2 regions of the Actinosynnema sp. NPDC049800 genome follow, and region 2 is predicted to be linked to the other one. Evidence: riboswitches for the same ligand, from Rfam matches in the RefSeq annotation. Region 2 holds a riboswitch; the other holds the start of a gene.
What was found. A riboswitch is a leader RNA that binds a small molecule or an ion and turns the genes downstream of it on or off. The one in region 2 is predicted to bind cobalamin.
Positions count from the first base shown of each region.

Region 1: it holds a riboswitch for cobalamin, as region 2 does, so the genes downstream of both, cobN (cobaltochelatase subunit CobN) here and AB0I91_RS11740 (CbtB domain-containing protein) in region 2, are expected to answer to the same signal.

Region 1 covers NZ_JBFAMT010000001.1:33,739-43,363, forward strand. Annotated here, with positions in the region: gene AB0I91_RS00170 (ABC transporter substrate-binding protein) at 1-156, opposite strand, end outside; gene cobN (cobaltochelatase subunit CobN) at 723-4,289, opposite strand; cobalamin riboswitch at 4,323-4,452, opposite strand; gene AB0I91_RS00180 (ferredoxin-like domain-containing protein) at 4,464-5,474, shown strand; gene AB0I91_RS00185 (precorrin-8X methylmutase) at 5,471-6,097, shown strand; gene AB0I91_RS00190 (precorrin-2 C(20)-methyltransferase) at 6,094-7,551, shown strand; gene AB0I91_RS00195 (cobalt-precorrin-6A reductase) at 7,526-8,233, opposite strand; gene AB0I91_RS00200 (cobalt-precorrin-5B (C(1))-methyltransferase) at 8,254-9,312, shown strand; gene cobM (precorrin-4 C(11)-methyltransferase) at 9,318-9,625, opposite strand, start outside.
Region 2 covers NZ_JBFAMT010000007.1:141,870-151,494, forward strand. Annotated here, with positions in the region: gene AB0I91_RS11720 (GNAT family N-acetyltransferase) at 1-535, shown strand, start outside; gene AB0I91_RS11725 (nucleotidyltransferase domain-containing protein) at 585-1,334, opposite strand; gene AB0I91_RS11730 (LysE family translocator) at 1,390-2,007, opposite strand; gene AB0I91_RS11735 ((2Fe-2S)-binding protein) at 2,026-2,682, shown strand; cobalamin riboswitch at 2,721-2,904, shown strand; gene AB0I91_RS11740 (CbtB domain-containing protein) at 2,936-3,121, shown strand; gene AB0I91_RS11745 (CbtA family protein) at 3,133-3,867, shown strand; gene AB0I91_RS11750 (HAD family hydrolase) at 3,882-4,547, opposite strand; gene AB0I91_RS11755 (homocysteine S-methyltransferase family protein) at 4,613-4,864, opposite strand; gene AB0I91_RS11760 (PAC2 family protein) at 5,055-5,951, shown strand; gene AB0I91_RS11765 (MFS transporter) at 6,061-7,224, shown strand; gene AB0I91_RS11770 (MFS transporter) at 7,178-8,377, opposite strand; gene AB0I91_RS11775 (ArsR/SmtB family transcription factor) at 8,374-8,931, opposite strand; gene AB0I91_RS11780 (ABC transporter permease) at 8,984-9,625, opposite strand, start outside.

The DNA.
Region 1 (9,625 bases), on a different contig from region 2:
CTCCTCGTACCCGAACTCGTTGAAGGTCGCGATGGTCAGCTCGACCTTGCCGTCGGATGCCCCTCCGGAACCTCCCGAGCCACAGGCCGTGGCGACAGCGGCAAGCACTGCGGTGCAGGCCAGGACTTTGGCCAAGCCTGCTCGACGGTAGCGCACGAGAACTCCTCAGTTGATCGGCGGTGAACGTTCTGGGAGCGCTCCCAGGTTTTGGGGGAGTGTGGTTCGCGCCACGGAGTTGTGTCAAGCTCCCGTGTCCGCGCTGTTACCGACGTTGCGTCATTTGCCTTGCTGGACCGATTCTGCTAGCCGCTGGCCCAGTGGTCCGTTCAGGCACTGTTCGTAGACCGGTCGGACACGCTCGGTCCATCTCCGCGCCGAACGGCCCGAAAAGATTCCCGAGTCGCGAACCCGCTCACCCGCCACCAGTCTGCACCGGAAGTGCGCGCGTGTCCGGCACCGCCCCACGGCGAGTCGCGGGGAGTGGCGCGCCGAGTCGTCCGGACGGGTAGCGCGAGTCGGCCGACCGGGTGGCGTCACCGGCCGGCCGAGTCACCGCCGGACGTCCCGCGGCGCGCGGCGGGACGTCCGTTCCGGGCCAGTGATTCACCGAAGTGTTTCGTCACGCGCGCGGCGCCCGGGGATATAGGGGTACCCCTCATGATCGACGCGTTTCCGCGACGTTATAGACGGCGTCGTGGACCGCGGGCGGGCGGCCCGAAGGCTCAGCCGCCGTCCTCCAGGTCGCCCTCGGTTTCCAGGTACGCCTTTCGCAGCGCTTCCAGCGTCGCGGGCTCCGGGTGCTCCCACATACCCCGCTCGGCCGCCTCCAGGAGCCGTTCGGACATGCCGTGCAGCGCCCACGGGTTGGACCGGGCCAGGAACTCCCGGTTCACCGGGTCCAGCACGTAGCTCGCCACGAGCTGCTCGTACATCCAGTCCGCGACCACGCCGGTGGTGGCGTCGTAGCCGAACAGGTAGTCGACGGTGGCCGCGAGTTCGAACGCGCCCTTGTACCCGTGCTCGCGCATCGCGGCCAACCACCTCGGGTTCACCACGCGGGCGCGGAAGATCCGGTTCGTCTCCTCGTTCAGCGTTCTGGTGCGCACGGCATCGGGCCGCGTGCTGTCGCCGACATAAGCGGCGGGCGCTTTTCCGGTGAGCGCGCGCACGGTCGCGATCATTCCGCCGTGATATTGGAAGTAGTCGTCGGAATCGGCGATGTCGTGTTCACGCGTGTCGATGTTCTTCGCCGCCACCGCGATGCGCTTGTAGGCGCTCTCCATCGCCGGCCGGGCTTCGACGCCGTCGAGTTCGCGGCCGTAGGCGTAGCCGCCCCACACCGCGTACACCTCGGCCAAGTCGGCGTCGTCGCGCCAGTTGCGGCTGTCGATCAGCGGGAGGAGGCCGGCGCCGTACGCACCGGGTTTGCTGCCGAAGATCCGCATTGTCGCCCGGCGCGGGTCGTTGTGCTGCGCGAGATCGGCTTGGGCGTGCGCCCGGACGTAGTTGTCCGAGGCCGACTCGTCCAAGTTCGCGACCAGTCGCACCGCGTCGTCGATCAGTGCCACGACGTGGGGGAACGCGTCGCGGAAGAAACCGCTGATCCGGACCGTGACGTCGATTCGCGGCCGGTTCAGCTCGGCGAGCGGGATCACTTCCAGTCCGGTCACCCGGCGGGACTGCTCGTCCCATTCGGGCCGCACGCCCAGCAGGGCCAGCACCTCGGCGATGTCGTCACCCGCGGTGCGCATCGCGCTCGTGCCCCAGACCGACAGGCCGACCGACGGCGGCCACTCCCCCGTGTCGGCGCGGTAGCGCTCCAGCAGCGAGTCGGCCATGGCCTGGCCGGTCTCCCAGGCCAGCCGGGACGGCACCGCCTTGGGGTCGACCGAGTAGAAGTTGCGGCCGGTCGGCAGCACGTTCACCAGGCCGCGCAGCGGCGAGCCGCTCGGACCGGCCGGCACGTACCCGCCGTCCAGGGCGTGCAGCACGTTCGCCAGCTCGTCGGTGGTGCGGGCCAGCCGGGGCACGACCTCCAGCGCGGCGAACTCCAGGATCCGCGCCACGTCCTCGTCGTCGGTGAGCGTCCGGGCCGCGTTCACGTCCCAATTGGCGTCTTCCATCGCCTGGACGAGCGCGCGGGCCTGTTCCTCGACCCGGTCGGTGGCGGTCCGGTCGTCGCCGGACTCGCTCAGGCCCAGCGCCTCGCGCAGGCCGGGCAGGGCGGCGACCCGGCCCGCCCACATCTGCTTGGCCTGCAGGATCGACAGCACCAGGTTCACCCTGGTCCCGCCGGTGGGCGCCTGGCCCAGCACGTGCAGGCCGTCGCGGATCTGGACGTCCTTGATCTCGCACAGCCAGCCGTCGACGTGCAGGATCAGCTCGTCGAACCCGTCGTCCTCCGGCCGGTCGGCCAGGCCGAGGTCGTGGTCGAGCTTGGCGGCCTGGATGAGGGTCCAGATCTGGGCCCGGATCGCCGGCAGCTTGGCCGGGTCCATGGCGGCGATGGTGCCGTGCTCGTCCAGCAGCTGCTCCAGCCGGGCGATGTCGCCGTAGCTGTCGGCCCTGGCCATCGGCGGCACGAGGTGGTCGACCAGGGTGGCGTGCGCCCGGCGCTTCGCCTGGGTGCCCTCGCCCGGGTCGTTGACCAGGAACGGGTAGATCAGCGGCAGGTCGCCCAGCGCCGCGTCGGGCCCGCAGCCCGCCGACAGGCCGACGGTCTTGCCGGGCAGCCACTCCAGGTTGCCGTGCTTGCCCACGTGCACCACGGCGTCGGCGCCGAACTCGTCCTCCAGCCAGCGGTAGGCGGCCAGGTAGTGGTGGCTCGGCGGCAGGTCCGGGTCGTGGTAGATGGCGATGGGGTTCTCGCCGAAGCCGCGCGGCGGCTGGACCATGACCACGACGTTGCCGGAGCGCAGGGCGGCCAGCACGATCTCGCCGTCGGGGTCCCGCGACCGGTCCACGAACAGCTCGCCGGGCGCCTCGCCCCAGTGCCGCTCCATCTCCTCGCGGGTGTCCTCGGGCAGGGTGGCGTACCACTGCCGGTAGCGGGCCGCCGGCAGCCGCACGGGGTTGCCCTGGAGCTGCTCCTCGGTGAGCCAGTCGGCGTCCTGGCCGCCGGCCGCGATGAGGGCGTGGATCAGCGCGTCGCCGTCGAGGTCGGCCACGCCCGGCAGCTCGTCGCCGATGTCGTAGCCGTGCTCCGCCATGGCGGTGAGCAGCCGCACGACGCTGGCCGGCGTGTCCAGGCCGACCGCGTTGCCGATGCGGGAGTGCTTGGTCGGGTAGGCCGACAGCATCACCGCGATGCGCCGTTCGGCCGGCTGCACGTGGCGCAGCCGGCCGTGGCGCACGGCGATGCCCGCGACCCGCGCCGCGCGCTCGTCGTCGGCGACGTAGACCGTGAGGCCGTCCTCGTCGACCTCCTTGAACGAGAACGGCACCGTGATGATCCGGCCGTCGAACTCCGGGATCGCGACCTGGGTGGCGGTGTCCAAAGGGGACAGCCCGTCGTCGTTGCCGTCCCACGCGGCCCGGCTCGTGGTCAGGCACAGGGCCTGCAGCACCGGCACGTCGAGGGCGGCCAGCGCGCCCACGTCCCACGCCTCGTCATCACCGCCGGCGGACGCGGAGGCGGGCTTGGTGCCGCCGGCCGCGAGCACGGTCACCACCAGGGCGTCGGCCTGGCCGAGCACGGCCAGCAGCTCCGGCTCGGCGGTGCGCAGCGAGGCGCAGAAGACCGGCAGCGGACGGCCGCCCTTGGCCACGATCGCGTCGCACAGCGCGTGCACGAACGCCGTGTTCCCGGCCACGTGGTGGGCGCGGTAGTACAGGACGGCGATGGTCGGGCCCTCGCCCGCGTCCTGCCGTTCGAGCACGCCCCAGGTGGGCGTCGGTGCGGGCGGCGCGAAGCCGTGGCCGGTGAGCAGCACCGTGTCGGACAGGAAGTGGTGCAGCTGGGCGAGGTTCGCCGCGCCGCCGTGCGCCAGGTAGGCGTGCGCCTCGGCGCAGACCCCGCCGGGCACGGTCGACAGCTCCATCAGCGGCGCGTCGGGGTTCTGCTCACCGCCCAGCACGACGACCGGCAGGCCCGAGGCGAGCAGCCGGTCGAGCCCCTCCTCCCACATCCGGCGCCCGCCGAGGATGCGCACGACCACCAGGTCGACGCCCTCCACCAGGGCCGGCAGGTCGTCGACGGCGGTGCGGGCGGGGTTGGCCAGGCGGTAGTCGGCGCCACTCGCGCGGGCGGACAGCAGGTCCGTGTCGGAGGTCGACAACAGCAGGATCACGTGCGGGCTCCATCCCTCGGGGGTCCTCGCCCCGGTCGTGGGTACGGCGAGCGGAGTTCCTGACTTCCGGGGCCTCCCCCGGTCACAGTGGCGGGACCGCGCCGGATTCACACCGGCTTCCTCCTGCTGCTTCGCCGTTCGGAGGTCACCCTAACGGCAGTTAGCATCCAGTCCATGCCCACGGATCGAACTCACCCGGACGCCTGCCCCGGCGCGGTCGACGTGCACCGGGCCGCCGACGGCGGGCTGGCGCGCGTGCGGGTGCCCGGCGGGACGTTGGACGCCGGGCAGGTCGACGTGCTCCGGTCCGCCGCGATCGAGCTGGGCGACGGCGTCCTGGAGTTGACCTCGCGGGCGAACCTGCAGATCAGGGGCTTGGCGCCGGGGGCGGAGCACGAGCTGGGCGCGCGGTTGCGCGACGTCGGCCTGCTGCCCTCGATGAGCCACGAGCGGATGCGGAACATCGTCGCCGCGCCGTTGGACGACAACCAGGCGCTGGTCGACGAGATCGACGCGGCGTTGCTGGCCGTGCCGGAGCTGGCGTCCCTGCCAGGGCGTTTCCTGGTCACGGTGGGTGGCGCGGTCAGCGGCCTGGGAGGTGACGTCGGGCTGGTCGGCGACGCGTTGTTCCTGGCAGGCCACGATTCAGGGCTGCGCGTGGCCGATCCGGTCGCGGCCGTGGTGACCGCCGCGCGGCTGTTCGGCGAGCTCCGCGGCGACGCGTGGCGGCTGTCCGAAGTGGACGGCGGTGTGCGGAAGATCACGGCGGCGTTGGGCGTTCCGGGTGACGTCCGGATCGAGCCGGATGTGACGCCCGTCGCACCGGGGCCGCACGGTTCCGCGGTCGTGGCGGGCGTGCCGTTCGGGCGCTGGGACGCACGGCTGCTGGCCGGCGTGCCGGTCCGGCTCACGCCGTGGCGCAGCGTGGTGCTGCCGGCCGGGAGCGACACCGGCGGCCTGTTCACCTCGCCGGACTCCCCGTGGCACGGCGTCAGCGCGTGCACCGGGCGGCCGGGCTGCGCCAAGTCGCTGGCCGACGTGCGCGCCGACGCGACCCGCTGGCTCGACACCCGGTCCACGCCGGGCCGGGTGCACTGGTCGGGCTGCGCACGCCGGTGCGGCAGGCCGGCCGGCGACGTGGTGGAGTTCGTCGCGACCGGCGACGGGTACGAGGAGATCAATTGACCAGCTACGTCAAGGACGGCGCGGAGATCTACCGCCGCTCCTTCGCCACCATCCGCGCCGAGGCAGACCTGGCGCGCTTCCCGTCGGACGTGTCCCGGGTGGTGGTGCGCATGATCCACGCTTGCGGGATGGTCGACCTGGTCGCGGACGTCGACTTCTCGCCCCACGTGGTGCGCGACGCGCGGGCGGCGCTGGTGGCCGGTGCGCCGATCCTCTGCGACGCGCAGATGGTCGCGGCGGGCGTGACGCGGCGTCGGCTGCCCGCGGACAACGAGGTCGTGTGCACGTTGGGCGACCCGCGCGTGCCGGACCTGGCGGCGGAGCTGGGCACCACGCGCAGCGCGGCGGCGTTGGAGCTGTGGCGCGACCGGCTGGACGGCGCGGTGGTCGCCATCGGCAACGCGCCGACCGCGTTGTTCCACCTGCTGGACATGATCGCGGCGGGCGCGCCCCGGCCCGCCGCCGTGCTGGGGGTGCCGGTGGGGTTCATCGGCGCGGCCGAGTCGAAGGACGCGTTGGCGGACAACGACCTGGGGTTGGAGCACCTGGTCGTGCGCGGTCGGCGTGGCGGCAGCGCCATGACCGCGGCGGCGCTCAACGCGATCGCGAGCGAGGAAGAATGACGGGCAAGCTGTACGGGGTCGGGGTGGGTCCGGGCGACCCGGAGCTGGTGACCGTCAAGGCGGCGCGGCTGATCGGCGAGGCGGACGTGGTCGTCTTCCACAGCGCGCGGCACGGGCGCAGCGTCGCGCGCCGGATCGCCGCGCCGTACCTGCGGGAGGGGCAGGTCGAGGAGCAGCTGGTCTACCCCGTCACGACCGAGGACTCCGACGACTACCAGGGCGAGATCGACGCGTTCTACGAGGAGTGCGCGGCGCGGTTGGCCGCGCACCTGGACGCCGGGCGCACGGTGGTGGTGCTGGCGGCCGGCGACCCGTTCTTCTACGGCTCCTACATGCACCTGCACAAGCGGCTGGCGCACCGGTACGAGGCCGAGGTCGTGCCCGGCGTGACGTCGGTGAGCGCGGGCGCGGCGGTGATCGGCCGCCCGCTCGTGGAGCGGGACGAGGTGCTGACCGTGCTGCCGGGGACGTTGTCGGCGGACGCGCTGGTGGAGCACCTGGCCGGCGGCGACCCGGTCGCGATCATGAAGCTGGGGCGGACGTTCCCGCAGGTGCGGGAGGCGTTGGCGCGCGCGGGGCGGTTGGACGAGGCCTGGTACGTGGAGCGGGCGACGACCGGCGCGCAGCGGACCGCGCCGCTGTCCGAAGTGGACGCCGAGGGCGTGCCGTACTTCTCGTTGGCGTTGCTGCCGAGCAAGCCCGCGGCGCGGCCGGCGCCCGAGGGCCGGGTGGTGGTGGTCGGGCTCGGCCCGGCCGGGCCGGAGTGGTTGACGCCGGAGGCGCGGCGGGCGCTGGCGGAGGCCGACGACCTGGTCGGCTACGTGACCTACCTGAACCGGGTGCCGGTGAACCCGCGGCAGCGGCGGCACGCGTCGGACAACAAGGTGGAGGCCGAGCGGGCGGCGTTCGCGCTGGACCTGGCCAAGCGCGGGCGGCGGGTCGCGGTGGTGTCGTCGGGCGACCCGGGCGTGTTCGCGATGGCCAGCGCGGTGCTGGAGGTGGCGACCGAGGAGCAGTTCGCGGACGTGCCGGTGACGGTGCTGCCGGGGTTGACCGCGGCGCACGCGGTGGCGAGCCGGGTCGGCGCGCCGCTGGGGCACGACTACTGCGTGGTGTCGTTGTCCGACCGGCTCAAGCCGTGGGACGTGATCGAGGAGCGGCTGGAGGCGGCGGCGAGGGCCGACCTCGTGCTGGCGATCTACAACCCGGCCTCGCGCAGCCGCACGTGGCAGGTGGACAAGGCGCGGGACGCGCTGCTGCGGCACCGCTCCCCCGACACGCCGGTGGTCGTCGGGCGCGACGTCGGCGGGCCGGAGGAGTCCGTGCGGGTGGTGCGGTTGGCGGACCTGGACGCGTCCACCGTGGACATGCGGTGCCTGTTGCTGGTCGGGTCCTCGCAGACGCGGGTCAGCGCGCGCGGCACGGTGTTCACGCCGCGCCGCTACCCCGGGTGAGCCAGTCGACGGCCTCGGCCACCGTCTCCACCAGCGGCGCCGGTGGCGGCGGTGGTCGGCGCACGACGACGACGGGGATGCCGAGGTGACGGGCCGCGGTCAGCTTGGCCGCCGTCATCGGACCGCCGCTGTCCTTGGTGACCAGGACTTCGATCCGGTGCTCGCGCAGGAGCGCCAGTTCACCGTCCACTGTGTACGGTCCGCGGTCCAGCACGAGGTGCACGTGCGGGTTCGGCGGGTCGGGCGGGTCGACGGTGCGCGCGACACCGCTGGTGAACGCGGCCAGCTCCTGGCGGCCGGTGGTGATGAACGCGCGGCGGCCGGCGACGAGCGCGGCGGCTTCGGCGACGCTGTCCACGTAATGCCAGTCGTCCTCCGGCGGCCAGCCGGGGCGGCGCAGCACGAGGAACGGCGTGCCGGTCGCGGTGGTGGCGGCGAGGGCGTTGGCGGTGATGCGGTCGGCGAACGGGTGCGTGGCGTCGACGACGGCGTCCACGCGTTCGGCCCGCAGGTAGGCCACGAGCCCGTCCACGCCGCCGAAGCCGCCGATCCGGACCTCGCCGGCGGGCAGCTTCGGGTCGGCCACCCGGCCGGCCAGCGACGAGATCACGCGGGTGCCGGTGAGCGCGGCGGCCAGCGCGCGGGCCTCGCCCGTGCCACCCAGCACCAGCACGGTCCTCACGGCTGTTGCATCCTGTCGTCGTGAGCACGAACCTGCGCTTCGGCTGGACCACCGGCGCCTGCGCCACCGCCGCGACCACGGCGGCGTACACGGCGTTGCTCACCGGCGAGTTCCCCGACCCGGTCGGGATCGTGCTGCCGAAGGGTCAGACGCCGTCGTTCGCGCTGGCCCGCGAGGAGTTGGGCGAGGGCCGGGCGTTCGCCGCGATCGTGAAGGACGCGGGCGACGACCCGGACGTCACGCACCTCGCGCTGGTCGGGTCCACCGTCCGGCACGGCGCGCCGGGCAGCGGCGTGGTGTTCGAGGCGGGGCCCGGTGTCGGCACGGTGACCAAGCCCGGCCTGCCGCTGGCGGTCGGCGAGCCGGCGATCAACCCCGTGCCGCGGCAGCTGATGCGCGAGCACGTCGCGCGGGTCGCGGCCGAGCACGGCGGCAGCGGCGACGTGGTCGTGTCGATCTCGGTCGAGCACGGCGAGGAGTTGGCGCGCAAGACCTGGAACCCGCGGCTGGGGATCCTGGGCGGGCTGTCGATCCTGGGCACGACGGGGATCGTGGTGCCGTACTCGTGCTCGGCGTGGATCGACAGCATCCGGCGGGGCATCGACGTGGCGCGGGCGCAGGGCTACGAGCACGTGGCCGGGTGCACCGGGAGCACGTCGGAGAAGGTCGCGGCGGCGCTGCACGGGCTGCCGGAGGACGCGTTGCTGGACATGGGCGACTTCGCCGGCGCGGTGCTGAAGTACCTGCGCCGCCACCCCGTGCGCCGGCTGACCGTGGCGGGCGGGATCGGGAAGCTGTCCAAGCTGGCGGACGGGCACCTGGACCTGCACTCGGGGCGGTCGCAGGTGAACCTGGGCTTCCTGGCGTCGCTCGTGGCCGACCCGGCGCTCGCCTCGGCCGTCCTCGAAGCGAACACGGCGCTCGGCGCGTTGCAGGTGTGCCAGGCGGCGGGGGTGCCGCTGGGCGACCTGGTGGCCGAACGCGCCAAGGCGACGGCGGACGACGTGCTGCGCGGCGCCCCGGTCACCGTGGACGTGATCGTGATCGACCGCGCGGGCGCCGTCGTCGGCCGGGCCTGACCCCGTCACGACCGGCTGCGGGTGGTCGAGTAGAGGTGGCTGTCCGGGAAGCCCTCGGCGGTCAGCACCCGGCCCACGACGATGACGGCGGTGCGCTTCACGCCCGCCGCGCGCACCTGGTCGGCGATGTCGGCCAGGGTGCCGCGCAACACCAGCTCGTCGTCGCGGCCGGCACGGGCGACGACGGCGACCGGGCAGTCCGCGCCGTAGTTCGGCAGCAAATCGGCGACCACCTCCAGGATCCGCTGCACGGCCAGGTGCAGCACGATCGTGGCGCCGGGGCGGCCGAGCGTCAGCAGGTCCTCCCCCGGCG
Region 2 (9,625 bases):
CGAAGGCGCGCGGCTGTGCGAGGTGGCGGCCGTCGACGAGGCGGCGGCGCACGCGCTGCTCGCGTTGACCGGTGCCGAGGAGGTGACCGAGCGGCCGGGGTCGGTGGCGGGTGAGGCGCTGGAGCCGTTCCTCGGGCCCGCGGAGCCGGACGCGGCCTCGTACTACGTGCGGATCGGCGACCCGGTGGCGGTGCTGGAGCACCTGCGGCCGGTGTTCGGGCGGCGGTTGCGGGAGGCCGGGCTCGGCGACCGGGAGGGCGAGGCGGTGGTCTCGTTCTACGGGTCGCACGTGCGGCTGCCGTTCAAGGCGGGCGAGGTCGGTCCCGTGGTGGCCGGCGGGCGGATGCAGGCGCCGGGCGCGGCGGGTGGCGGCGGCGTGGCGCCGGACCTGCTGGCGTCGCTGCTGTTCGGCCCGCACGGTCTGCGCGGCCTGACCGCGCGGGAGCCGGACGTGTACCCGGGCCCGAACGCCGAGCTGATGCACGCCCTGTTCCCGCCGGTGCGCGGCGACCTGATGACGTTCTACCTGCCGTAGGTCAGGCGGCGGCCAGGTCAGGTGGCGGCCAGGTCAGGGGGCGGCCAGGTCAGGGGGCGGCCAGGAACAACTCGCGCGCCTCGGTGATCGCCCGGGTCAACGCCTCGGGTTCCGGCCGCAGTCCCGCGACGATCTCGTCGACACCGCGCAGTCCGGCCTCCTGCAACAGCCGCTTCTCGTTCGTCGTCCACTGACCGCGTGCGGCGAGCACGGCGTGCGCGGTCTGGAGCGCGGCGGTGACCAGCGTGGCCGCGACCTCGGCCAGCCGGCCGCTCGGCGCGTGCGCGGAGAGGGCGTAGTCCAGCGTCAAGGCCGCCTTCTCGCGCCAGACCGCGGGCGCCGCCGCGCGCAGCGCCTCCGGGTAGGTCGGGCGGGGCAGGTCGCCGCGCAGCACCCGGTGCCGCGCGAGCTCGCCGACGACCAGGTAGCTGGGGATGCCGGCGAGGTGGAACAGCAGCGGCTCCCAGTGGAAGCGGCCCTGCTCGGCCTCGGCGAGTTCGCGCTCGACCACGTCGAGGTCGCGGTAGTGGACGTCGACGCGCCGGCCGTCCACGGTGAGCCAGGCTCCGCCGTTGAAGACGCCGCCGCCCCACTCGCCGATCTCCGAGACCTGCCCCTCCCACCCGACCGCGCGCAGGTCGGCGGGGTCGAAGGCGCCCCGGTAGTAGACGGCGAGGTCCCAGTCGCTGTCCGGGGTGCCGGTGCCTTGGGCACGCGATCCGCCGAGGGTGACGGCGTGCACGGCGGGCAGGGCCGCGAGCCGGTCGGCGACGTGGTCGAGGAACGTTTCGTCGGTCATGGGCACGGCGACATGCATAGCCGCCGGCCGGGGGCCGCGTCAGCCGAATTCTCCGTCAGAGGGTCGCGAACTCGACTCCCATCGCCACGCCCGCGAGCACGAGCAGCACGCCGGTGGCGGCGAGCGTGCGACGGTAGCCGGTGTCGCCGAGCCTGCGGCGTCCACGTGCGACGAGCAGGGCGATCACGACCTTGCCGCCGACCAGGGTGAGGTAGAACCCGGTCAGCAACGCCACGCCCCCGATCGCTGACGTGCGCCAAGTGGTGATGGTGAGCGGGCCGAGCGCGGTCGCCCACGCGATCCACGGGTGCGGGCTGAGCAGGTTCACCAGCACCGCTCGGCGCAGGGCCGCGGCATCCGGCGGAGGTTGGTCGGGCGAGGGCTGGGCGGTCAGTGAGGCCGAGCGGGCGTCGCGGACGGTCTGCACGCCGGTCCACACGACGAACACCGCGCCGACGACGCCGAGCACGCCCAGCGCCCGCCCCGGCAGGCGGTCCAGCAGGAGCAGGGTCACGGCGACCACGGCGGCGTCCGACAGCAGCGGCGCGCAGGCGGTCAGGGCGCCGGCCCTCCAGCCCGACCGCAGCGCCGACGTCACCACCAGCACCAACAGCGGACCGGGGCTGATGCTCGCGGCCAGGCCGAGGGCCAGTCCCAACCCCAGTGCGTCCACGGCGGCAGACTAGGTCACGTGTCCGAGTTCGCCCGAGTCCTGGCCACCCTGCGGCAGATCCGCGGCCTCAGCCCGTTCTTCGCCCTGGACGTCGGCCGGCCCGACGACAGCTGGCACGACGGCGCGGCCCTGTCGCACGGCCCCGCCCTGCCCGACGCCCTCGACCGGATCTCCGCCCGGTACCGCACCGGGGAACGGCGGGTCGCCGCGTCGTTGTTCTTCCTCGGCTACACCGCGCGGCTGCTGAGCCCGGTCGTCGCCGCACGCGCGGTCGGCGGCGACGTGCCCGACATCCGCCCGGCCAACCTGTGGTGGCGCTACACCCCCGAAGGGCTCCAGGTCCGGCTCAAGGACCCCGTCACCGGCGTCGGCGTCGCCGAGTCGCTGGAGCCGGTGGTCGAGGCGGTGCACGCGGTCACGCCGGTGGCCCGCGGCCTGCTGTGGGGCAACGCGGGGTCGTCCATGGCGGGCGCGCTGCGCACGATCAGCCGCAGCGGCGTCGACTGCGACGCGCTGGCCGCCGAGCTGTTCGCCGACCCACCGCTCAAGGACACCGGCGAGTTCATCCCGTTCCCCGGCGAGATCGCGTTCCGGCGGCGCAGCTGCTGCCTGTACTACCGGCTCGACGGCGGCGGCACGTGCGGTGACTGCCCGTTGCCGGCTCGTCGGAGGTGAGCGACGACAACTCGTCTGGTCGGTTGTGCCGGCCCTCGATCCACCTCTACGGTCGCAGCGCCGCAGTGGACGGGAAGCCGGTGTGAATCCGGCGCGGTCCTCGCCACTGTGACCGGGGAGCCAACCCGCCGAGAACGTCACTGGCCGCGCTCAGCGGCTGGGAAGACGCGGGGACGGCGTCGATCCGGGAGTCAGGAGACCGGCTGCGGCACGAGTTGTTGTTGACCTTCCACGAGGTATGGAGGAGGCCGTCATGACGAGCCCCGCGCACCCCCTTTCCACTCCCGTCCCCAAGTGGGCCTACGCCGTCGCGCTGGTCGCGTTGACCGTGACCTGGCTGGTCCTGCAGGAGAACGGCATCGCGCTCGGCCACGCCGCCGAGACCGTGCACGAGTTCTTCCACGACGGGCGCCACGCGCTCGGCGTCCCGTGCCACTAGGCGCGGGCGCCATGTCGACGAACACCTACAAGGGCCTGTTGCTGCGCGGTCTCGGCGCGGGCGCGGTGGCCGGGCTGCTCGCGGGCCTGGTCGGCGTGCTGGTGGTCGAGGCGCCGATCCGGGCGGCGCTGGCCGTCGAGCAGGCCCGGCCCGCGGCGCCCGACGCGGGTCACGGGCACGGCGAGCTGTTCAGCCGCGGCACGCAGGTGGTCGGCGGTGTGCTCGCCGCGGTCGTGGTGGGCGTCGCCGTCGGCGCGCTGTTCGCCACCGCCTACGCGGGGTCGCGGCGCTGGTTCGCGTCGAAGGCGCCGTTCGTCCGGGCGGTGGCGCTGTCGGCGGCGGCGTTCGGGGCGGCGGCGCTGCTGCCCGCGGTGAAGTACCCGGCCAACCCGCCGGCGGTGGGCGACCCGGACACGGTCGAGTACCGCACCGTGCTCTACCTGGGGCTGATCGCGGCCGGGCTGCTGGTCGCGGTCGGTGCGAGCTACCTGGCCTCCCGGTTGGGCCGCCTCGGCACGCCGGTCCGGGCCACCGCCGTGGCCTCGGCCGTGGTGGCGGCGGTGGTCGTGCTGCTGGTCGCGTTCCCGGCGACGCCGGACGCCGTGCCGTCCGACCTACCGGGCAGCGTGCTGTGGGAGTTCCGGCTGGCCTCCCTCGCCGAGACGGCCACGCTGTGGCTCGGCCTCGGCGTCGTGTTCGGCCTGCTGGTCGACCCGGCCACGAGACGGGCCAGGTCGGCCGTCTAGCAGGCTGGTCGGTCTCAGCCGTCCAGCAGCCGGGCGAGCGCCTCCAGGTCCACCCCCACCAGGGACTCCCGGAACACGCGGCGCTCGCCCGGCTCGACCGGCACGTCGCACGGCACGACCAGGACCGTGCAGCCGGCGGCCACGGCGGAGGCGACGCCCGTCGGCGAGTCCTCGATCGCGACGCACCGGGTCGGGTCGACGCCGAGCAGCCGGGCTGCCTTCAGGTACGGCTCGGGCAGCGGCTTGTTGCGGCGGTCCACCTCGTCGCCGCACACCGTGACGTCGAACAGGTCGCGCCCGATGGTGTCCAGCGCGACCTCGGTCAACTGCCGCTCGGTCGACGTCACCAGCGCCATCGGCACGCCCGAGTCGCGGACCGCGCGCAACGCCTCACGCGCGCCCGGCCGCCACGGCAGCCCGGCGCGGAACACCTCCTCGGTGCGCCGCATGATCCACGCCGCGCCGTCGGCGACGTCCTCCTCGGACGGCCGCTCGACGCCCACCTCCGCGAACAGCATCGACATCGTCCGGGGCACGCTCGACCCGACCATCGCCTGCCTGGTCGCGAGCGACAGCGTGCCGCCCAGCTTCTCGACGAACTCGTAGAGCGGGATGTCCCACAGCTTCTCGGAGTCCAGCAGCGTGCCGTCCATGTCCCACAGCACAGCCTCGACCGTCATGTACGTCCTTCGTTGATCACGCGTGGTCGTGTCCTTCACCTGTTCGACGCAAGTATCCCGGACTGTTACGCACGGAGCGTGACCGAGGGTGGGAGGGTCGGCGCCCGGTCAGGCCGGGTCGAGGACGAACCCGGCGCCGTGCCCGGCACGGCCTCACGTGCGAGTTCGGCACCCCGACGTGACAATCCGACGATCTTCTCCGTGACGTCCCGCTCGACGGGATCGGCCCCGAAGGTGTTGGTCTTCACGACGTCCGCGCCGGCTTCGTGGTGGCCGCGGCGGGCTTGGCGCGCGACATCGGACGTGATCACGTCCACGATCTCGTCGCACCCTCGTGACCTGCGAAATCATCGTGGTTCGGATCGGCGGGCCGGGGCTCGGGGCCCGTGACGCCCGCCGTGAGGTGGACGCGGTCGGCGGGCGCGCCCGGGGAAGGCGGCGGGACACGAACCGACATGCGCCAAGCCTACGGCGTCGGGTGTGCGGCAGGGGTCGTAGTCTGGCCGCGTGACCGATCCGGACCAGGCCGCCCAGACCCCCTTCGACCCCAGCAAACCGCTCACCAACCCGATCATGGTGGCGGCGTTCGAGGGGTGGAACGATGCTGGCGACGCCGCCAGCACGGCGATCGAACACCTGCAACTCACGTGGGACGCGACGCCGTTGGCGGAGATCGATCCGGACGACTACTACGACTTCCAGGTGACCCGACCCACCGTCCGACTGGTGGACGGTGTCACCCGACGGGTTGAATTCCCGACGACCCGCCTGTCGGTCTGCCGCCCGCCCGGGTCGTCCACCGACGTGGTGCTCGTGCACGGGATCGAACCGAACATGCGGTGGCGGAAGTTCGCCGCCGAGCTGCTCGGCCACATCGAGGACCTGGGCGTGACCACCGTGGTCACGCTGGGTGCGCTGCTGATGGACACCCCGCACACCCGGCCGGTGCCCGTGACGGGGACGGCGTACGACGAGGCGGCGGCGGCGAAGTACGGGCTGGAGCGGTCGCGGTACGAGGGGCCGACCGGGATCGTCGGCGTGTTCCAGGACCTGTGCGTGCAGGCGGGCGTGCCCGCGATCTCGTTCTGGGCGGCCGTGCCGCACTACGTGTCCCAGCCGCCCTCGCCGAAGGCGACGCTGGCGCTGCTGCACCGGGTCGAGGAGGTGCTGGACGTCGAGGTGCCGCTCGGCGCGCTGCCCGAGCAGGCCGAGGAGTGGGAGCGCACGGTCAGCGAGATGGCCGACGAGGACGAGGACGTGCGCAACTACGTGCGGGCGTTGGAGGAGCGCGGGGACGCGGAGCTCCAGATCACCGAGGCGAGCGGTGACGCGATCGCGGCCGAGTTCGAGCGGTACCTGCGGCGGCGCGGCCGCGGTCCGGGCCGCGGGCCGACCGGGATGTGACTCCGCCCGACCCGACGACCCGGACCTGCCGAACCGCGCGGCTTCGCGGAGGTACTCGCCGAGGGGACCCCTGCTTTTACCCTGCCACGCAGGACCGACGATGTCGCCGGTGAAATCGGCTCCTGTGGACAAGTCCCGGGTCCGGGTCGCGGCGTTGTACGCCGGTGGGTTCCTCGGGCCCTTCGGTGGCGCGATGACGACGTCCGTGCTGCCCGAGGTCGGCGGGGACTTCGGCATCTCCGCCGGCGCGGCGGCGGCCACGCTGACCGGGTACCTGGTGCCGTTCGCGCTGCTCATGCTGGTCTCCGGCACGTTGGGTGAGCGGTGGGGCGCACGACGGACCGTGCGCATCGCGTACGCCGTCTACGTCCTGGCCTCGGCGTTGTGCGCGGTGTCGTGGTCGTTCCCCGCGTTGATGGGCGGGCGGGCCGTGCAGGGTGCGGCCAACGCGTTCACCACTCCCCTGCTGCTGGCCGCGATCGCGGCGGTGACGCCGAAGGCCCGGTTGGGGCGGGCGCTGGGCGTGTTCGCGTCCATGCAGGCCGCCGGGCAGACCTCCGCGCCGTTGCTGGGCGGGTTGGCGGCCGAGGCGTCGTGGCGGTGGGCGTTCGTCGGCGCGGCGGTGGTGGCGGGCGCGTTGGCGGTGGTCGGGTTGCCCGCCGACCTGCCGCGCGACGCCGCACGTCCCCGGCTGCGCAGCGCCTGGCGGGCCCGGACGTTGCGGCCGGCCGCGGTCGGGTTCGTGGCCTGGGGTTGCCTGGGCGGGCTGTCGTTCCTGGTGGCACTGCGGTTGGGTGACTCGTTCGGGTTGAGCGCGGGGCAACGAGGGCTGGTGCTGACCGGGTTCGGGCTGGTCGGGATCTTCACCGCACGGCTGACGGGGTGGTCGATCGACCGGTTCGGCGCGCGGCGGTGGGCGGTGGTCGGCGCGGCGGTCGGCGGGGTGCTGCTGGTCGGCGTCGGCGTGCTGCCGTCGGTGGTCGCGGTCGGGCTGTCGTGGGCGGCGGCGGGCGCGTTCAGCCAGGCGGTGGTCGTCGGGCTGAACGCGCTGGTGCTGTCCTCGGACGAGGCGAACCGGGGCGGGTCGGTGTCGGTGGTGCAGTCGTTGCGGTTCCTGGGTGGCGCGGTGTCGCCGGTGGCGTTCGTGCCGCTGTACCACCTCGACCCGGTGAGCGCGTTCCTCGTACCCGCCGGGCTGGTGCTGACCGTCCCGCCCGTCCTGCTGCTCAGCCGCCGGTCACGCCCCTGGCCGGAACCCGGGCGCCGAGGGTGAGCAGCGCCAGCACGCCGGCCGCCAGGTAGAGCGCGGCCTGGCCGTTGAGCAGCGCGGACAGGCCGAGCACGGGCGTGAGGGCGCCGGCGAGCACCATGCCGAGCGCCTGACCGCCGTCGTAGAGGCTGACGAACGTCGCCATCACCCGGCCGCGCACCTCGTCGGAGGCGTGCAACTGGAGCACCGACATCATCCCGGCGCCCGCGATCACGCCCGGCACGCCCACCACCACGAACGCGGCCAGGTAGAACACCAGCGCGGTGGTCACGTGCGGCCCGTACCAGCCGAGCGCGGCGACCGCGGCGAAGCCGACCAGCGACACGCCCAGGAGCCTGCCGGGCTCGAGCCGGCGGGCCAGCGCGCCGACCAGCAGGCCGCCGAGCAACCCGCCCACCGCCTGCACGCCGCGCAGCAACCCCACCTCGGCCGCCCCGCCGCCGAGCCGTTCGGTCACGAACACCACGAACAGCACCACGAACAGGCCCTGGCCGGTCGCCATCAACACGACCACGGCGACCATCGGCCGCAACGGGCCGCGGATCTCCCGCAGGCCGTCCAGCCAGGCCCGCCACGCGGGTTTCCCCGCCGCACGGACGGGGTCCTCCGTGCCGAGGGTCGCCAGCAGGGCCGCCGCGAGCAGGAACGACGCCACGTCCGCCAGCACCACGCCCGCCAGCCCGGTGTACCCCAGGAGCAGGCCGCCGAGCGAGGCGCCGACCAGCCGCGCCAGGTTGGCGTTCAGGCCCACCAGCCCGTTGGCCGCCGGCACCTGGTCCCGCGGCACCAGCGTCGGCAGCAACGCGTTCTTGGCCGGTTCGAACAACGCCGCCAACGCGGCCTGCACCGCCGTGACCACGTTCACCAGCACCAGGTCGCCGGTCAGCAGCGGCAGCAGGGCGACCGCCTGCGCGAGGCTCACCAGCAGCATCAGCTTCCGCCGGTCCCACCGGTCGGCCAGCACGCCGGCCAGCGGCGACAGCGCCAGGCTCGGCAGCAGCGCCACCACGAACGTCGTCGCGGTCGCCGCCGCCGAGCCGGTGCGCTGGTACACGTAGACCGGGAGCGCGACCAGCAGCACCCAGTCGCCGATCTCGGAGACGAACCCGGCGACCCACAGCCGGCGGAACGCGGGCACACCCAGCGGCCCGTTCACCGCGGGAACGCCCGGATCCCGACGTGCGCGGGCAGCGCCCCCTCGGGCACGTCCCGGCGCACCGGCACCAGGTACGGCCGCAGGATGTCGTCGATCATGCCGAGCAGGCCGGAGAGCTCCTCGGCGGTCACGTTGACCGTGTAGCCGTGCATCGCGGAGGCTTCCAGCCACTCGCGCGGCAGCTCGTGCTGCCGGTCCAGGAAGTGCTGGACCAGCCGGTTGTCCTCGTTGAGGCCCAACGCGATCAGCGCGTCCTGCTGGGTGCGCACCTCCGGGTCGTCGTCGAACGCGCCGACGTCGTAGCCGACCGAGGTGGCCCGCCACGGCCGTTCCCGCCCGTCGCCCGCCTCGACCCGTTCGACGAAACCGGACTTCGCCAGCTGCCGCAGGTGCCAGCTGCAGTTGGAGGCGGTCGACCCGACCGCCTCGGCGCACTCGCTCGCCGTGCGGGGACCGAACGCCAGCAGGTGGTTCAGCAGCGACACGCGCAGCGGGTGCGCCATCGCCTTCAGCGCGTCGGCATCGGTGACCCGTCGGGGCCCTGGGAGATCCATGGCCCCGACGGTATACCTGAAAGAGTTCTTTCGAAAGAGTCCTTTCAGATCCTCAGCCGACGTCCCGCCGCCGGAACCCGACGAAGCCGACCGCCACCAGCGCCGCCGCGACCAGCGTCAACCACAGCAGCGGCGTCGCGGTCACGTCCGCGCCCGGAACCTTGGGGATGTGCGTGAACGGCGAGAGGTCCATGGCCCACTGGTCGAGCTGGAGCAGCGGCCCGAGCTGGCCGAGCACCAGGAACACCACGATCACCGCCCAGCTCGCCGACGCCAGCTTCGGCGCCAGCGCGAACAGCGCCAGCGCGAGGCCCGCGACCACCCAGACCGCCGGGACGTGCGTCAACGCCGCGCCGACCAACCGCACGACCTGGCCGCCGACGTCCCCGACGCGCGCGCCGTGCACCAGCCCCGCGCCCAGGCCCGCGGCGGCCAGCACGACGGCCGTGCCGACGGTCGCGAACAGCAGGTGGCCGCCGACCCACGCGAACCGGCTGACCGGCGTGGCCAGCACCGGCTCGGCCCGGAACTCGGTCTCCTCGGTGCGCAGCCGCAACGTCGACTGCACCACGTAGATCGCGCTGAACAGGGCGATGATGCCGATGATCGACGCCAGGTAGACGTCGACGATCGCGCCCGCGCCGCCCATCTGCGCGATGATCTTCTGCAACGCCGGGTTGGCCTCCAGCATCTG